One region of the Halioxenophilus sp. WMMB6 genome, then DNA from elsewhere that is predicted to be linked to it. Evidence: predicted binding sites of a transcription regulator. Region 1 holds the regulator's gene; the other holds the start of a gene.
The links. Region 1 encodes LexA, which represses DNA repair genes until DNA is damaged. Its sites were predicted from a motif close to TACTGTATNNNNATACAGTA; they were not measured.

Region 1 (2,207 bases):
CTATTATCTTCTGCTCCTTCTGCTCCTTCTGCTCCTTCTGCTCCTTCTGCTCCTTTTGCTTCCTTGCTTCCTCTGTTCCCAATGTAGCTGATTTCCGCTTTAGTGTTGTGGCTGTCGCCAGTTAATCCACAATAGCGATAGTGCACCTACATTATTGAACAAGGGTTTGCTTATAGCTCTGGTTTTCAACGCCACTCAACGCCTATGGCGCGTTTTGACAAGGGCACTCTTTTCCCGGTAGTTTGTGGCTACACAGGAAGTCGCGGTCAGTTTAGAACTCATCTCGGCTGGTAACAAACAACCCCAAAGAGCCGCCCAGCTTAGCGGCCGCATTAAGCGCAGCCAGTTGCTCTGGGTTAAACTTGTTGGTGGCATTTGCCGCTTCCTGAATGGCTACTACGCAGTGGCTATTACCTGCCTGGAGGGCCTGGTGAGTAAGTTGGTAGAGGTCATGTTTGCTGCTGGTGTAAACAAAGCGTACGCATGAATTATTTAAACCAAATTGGGTAAAAAGTTCTGGATCAGGCCGGGTTGCGCTTATCCAGGTAATCCAGCGGTTGCCACTAACCCGGGATTGATAGTTCAACATGGGTAACAGTAGCGGCAGATAATCCGGGCAATAACGGGAAACCAGTAGTTCGGTAATGTAATCCAGTGACGCTGGGGCTTGCTCAACCTGCTGGGCAGGTCGACGTGCGATGGGTGAGAGCGGGAGTGCAATAGCCATTAATAAACTCCTAATCGAATAACACCAACACTAAGGCCTTCTATGCTGAAATCCTGCTCGCGCAGATCGACATAAATAGGCTCGAACTCTTCATTTTCTGGCAGTAACTCAACTTGGTTACGATTTTTGCCACGACGCAACCGTTTTACAGTTACTTCATCACCGATGCGCGCGACAATTATCTGCCCGGAACGCACCTGATTGGTTTTGTGTACAGCCAACAGGTCACCTTCCAGGATTCCGACATCTTTCATACTCATGCCGCGAACTTTCAACAGATAATCTGCGGCGGGAGAGAAGGTATTTGGGGAGAGATCCAGAAAGTTTTCGATGTTCTCTTGGGCGAGTATGGGGTAGCCGGCAGCAACCAGGCCTACGATTGGCAACCCGCTCTGTTCCATTTCTGGGATACGAATCCCGCGTGAGGCCCCGGGAACCATCTCGATTACCCCTTTTCTGGCGAGTGCTCGCAGATGCTCTTCAGCGGCGTTGGCGGAGCGAAACCCCAATATCTCAGCAATTTCTGCGCGAGTAGGGGGGTAGCCAGTCTCTTCAAGATGCGACTTGATGAGATCCAGAATCTGCTGTTGCCGGGCTGTGAGTTTTTCCATAACCATACTCTTCAGGTGCATTGTAGCGATGGGCAATTCGCAGTAGGTTGAATCTGCGCTTTGCTCACCATCCATTCGACAATTGATGGGGCAGCTTGCTGCTGCCCACATTCCGGTGAAAGGCCTGGTATTACCAGAGTAAATCACGCGGATCTGAATATTTATACAGTACTTTATATCTCACATTTACTGTATGTACAACCAGTTTTTTGTAAGTCGTTGCAATGTAAAGTGGTAAATTATAGCCTCTAAGGTCACCTGTCCCTCACTTTGTTACAGCGACCAAGTGGTTCTTCCATGTATGCAGTAGATAGGCTGTGGCGTGGTTTGAGATATCGTGTGGATTCTATAACTCATTGAATCTTATGAAATTGTTTCCATTGGTAATGCGCGTCATGCTTGACAGTATCGGCCTGGCGTCTTAGTGTTTCGGCTTTTCAATTTGCCGGTACTACCGGTGTGATTTGCCTATGTCTGTAGTTCCGCAAACGCCTAGTGGCCCAGCCATCGTTGATATCGAGGGTCACCATTTAACAGAGGAGGATAGGGATATTCTTCGCCATCCCGCCGTTGCCGGTATTATTTTGTTTGCCCGCAATATCGCTTCATTTGCGCAGGTGCGCGAGCTGTGCCGGGAGATGAAGACTTTACGTCCCGATCTGTTGATCTGTGTTGATCAGGAGGGGGGGCGTGTACAGCGTTTGCGTGACGGGTTTTCTCGTCTTCCGCCGATGGCTAGGTTGGGCCACCGCTATCAGAGCTCGCCGTCCGAAGCATTGGCAGATGCCCAGGAGATTGGTTGGCTTATGGCGGCCGAGGTTCGTTCGGCTGGCATTGATTTAAGCCTGGCTCCAGTGTTGGATATGGAC
Region 2 (2,207 bases), on a different contig from region 1:
CCTCTTCGGTTTCAGAGTTATTGGAGCTCTCCGGAAGCAGCTGTTCCCGAATTTGGCTTTCGATAACCTTGGTGATCTCTGGGTTCTCTCTCAGGAAGCGCATGGCGTTGTTCTTGCCCTGACCAATCTTGTCGCCCTGATAACTATACCAAGCACCGGATTTCTCGATCAGCCCCAGCTTGACACCATAGTCGATAATTTCACCCAGGAGATTAATACCTTCGCCATAGAGAATTTGGAATTCCGCCTGCTTGAAGGGGGGGGCAACCTTGTTTTTAACAACCTTCACCCGGGTCTCGTTACCGATAACCTCTTCACCCTCTTTGATGGAACCGATACGGCGAATATCCAAACGGACAGAAGCGTAAAACTTGAGCGCATTACCGCCGGTGGTGGTTTCCGGGGAGCCAAACATCACACCAATTTTCATCCGAATCTGGTTGATGAAAATCGCCAAGCAGCCGGCATTCTTGATATTGCCGGTGATTTTACGAAGCGCCTGGGACATTAAGCGGGCCTGTAAACCCACGTGGTGATCACCCATCTCGCCCTCAATTTCCGCTTTGGGCGTGAGTGCGGCAACTGAGTCGACCACCAGCACATCAATGGCGCCAGAACGCACCAACATATCAGCGACCTCCAGGGCCTGTTCGCCGGTATCGGGCTGCGAAACAATCAAATCGTCAACGTTAACACCCAACTTCTCGGCGTAGATTGGATCCAGAGCGTGTTCCGCATCGATAAAGGCACAGGTACCACCTTGCTTCTGCGCCTCAGCGATAACCTGTAAGGTTAGTGTGGTTTTACCGGAGGACTCAGGACCGTAGATCTCAACGATACGCCCACGCGGCAAGCCTCCCACCCCCAAAGCGGCATCTAGACCAATGGAGCCGGTGGAAACGGTAGGGACCTTAATCTGTTCTCGGTCGCCCATGCGCATTACTGTGCCCTTACCGAATTGACGCTCAATTTGCGACAGCGCCGCCGACAATGCCTTCTCTTTATTGGGGTCCATTACACACCTCGAGTGTTGGGATCTTGGATGATGCCGCGTAGGCTAACACACAATACTGTATATGAAAACAGTACGTGTGTTTTTATCCAGTAGTTTATTTGTGTTATCCAGTCGTTTAATTGAGCAGCTCAATCAGCCCGCGCAGCCCGGCCATCACCGCCTGCGAGCGCACCTCCGCTCTGCCACCATGAAACAGATGATGCTCTACCACCACCTCAGGGGAGAAGTCGGTCGCCCAGGCAAACCAGACCGTACCCACCGGTTTTTCATCGGTGCCACCATTTGGACCGGCGATACCGCTAATGGCTACGGCTAGGTTAGCGCCGGATACCGCCAGTGCGCCTTCCGCCATCTCTCTCACCACCGCTTCACTAACCGCGCCGTGGGCCATCAAACTCGCCGGGCTCACCCCCACCAACTTCTGCTTGGCAGAATTGGAGTAGGTCACCAGGCCCATTTCAAACCAGTCAGAGGAACCGGAAATACCGGTAATGGCAGTGGCAACACCACCGCCGGTACAGGACTCAACGGTGGTCACTTTCAATTGCTTGGCCAACAGCAGCTTACCCAGCTGCAGAGCCAGTGTTTCAGAGGTTGTTTTCATCTTCAATAAAATAAAAAAGTCTACAACTAAGGCAGGCACGGTTGCATTGATACCAGATACGATGCTACCTGGCCAATCCGCACAGCTCACCCTTGGCGGCAAATCCTGATCAAAAAGCAGGAGGATGGGTTACTGCACCCAGCCTGCCGCCAGCATTGATCGATAATAATGTCTGCGGCGCAGCCCGGCCACAACAATCGCAAACAGCGGTGATGCCAACACAAATATCAGCAAGATTGTCCCAGCCGCCACCTATGCATGGCGTGTTAATCGGCGGTAATGACGGCTATTGCACACGATCACGGGCAATGCCCGTCACTCGCAGCCGAGTTTACCCAGCGCAATACCGCCCCCCCAGATGCCAGCCTCACCAGTTTGCGTTAGACTCCAGCCCTTTGTCCTTAGCCAATTTTAGAATTACAAACCATGTCGAATGCCGATCACTCCCAGCATACGCCCATGATGCAACAGTACCTGCGCATCAAGGCCGAACACCCGAACGAACTGGTGTTCTACCGCATGGGGGATTTCTACGAACTCTTTTTCGACGATGCCAAAAAGGCATCGCAACTGCTGGATGTCACCCTT

Region 2: a site for LexA is predicted at 1,069-1,088, ahead of recA (recombinase RecA). Genes of this name have one in related genera too.

The regions. Positions count from the first base shown of each region.
Region 1 is NZ_JAWMQR010000001.1:382,721-384,927, forward strand. Features, by position in the region: gene SBL51_RS01555 (hypothetical protein) at 272-727, opposite strand; gene lexA (transcriptional repressor LexA) at 727-1,338, opposite strand; gene nagZ (beta-N-acetylhexosaminidase) at 1,809-2,207, shown strand, end outside.
Region 2 is NZ_JAWMQR010000006.1:72,528-74,734, reverse strand. Features, by position in the region: gene recA (recombinase RecA) at 1-1,015, opposite strand, end outside; gene SBL51_RS14960 (nicotinamide-nucleotide amidohydrolase family protein) at 1,131-1,619, opposite strand; gene mutS (DNA mismatch repair protein MutS) at 2,046-2,207, shown strand, end outside.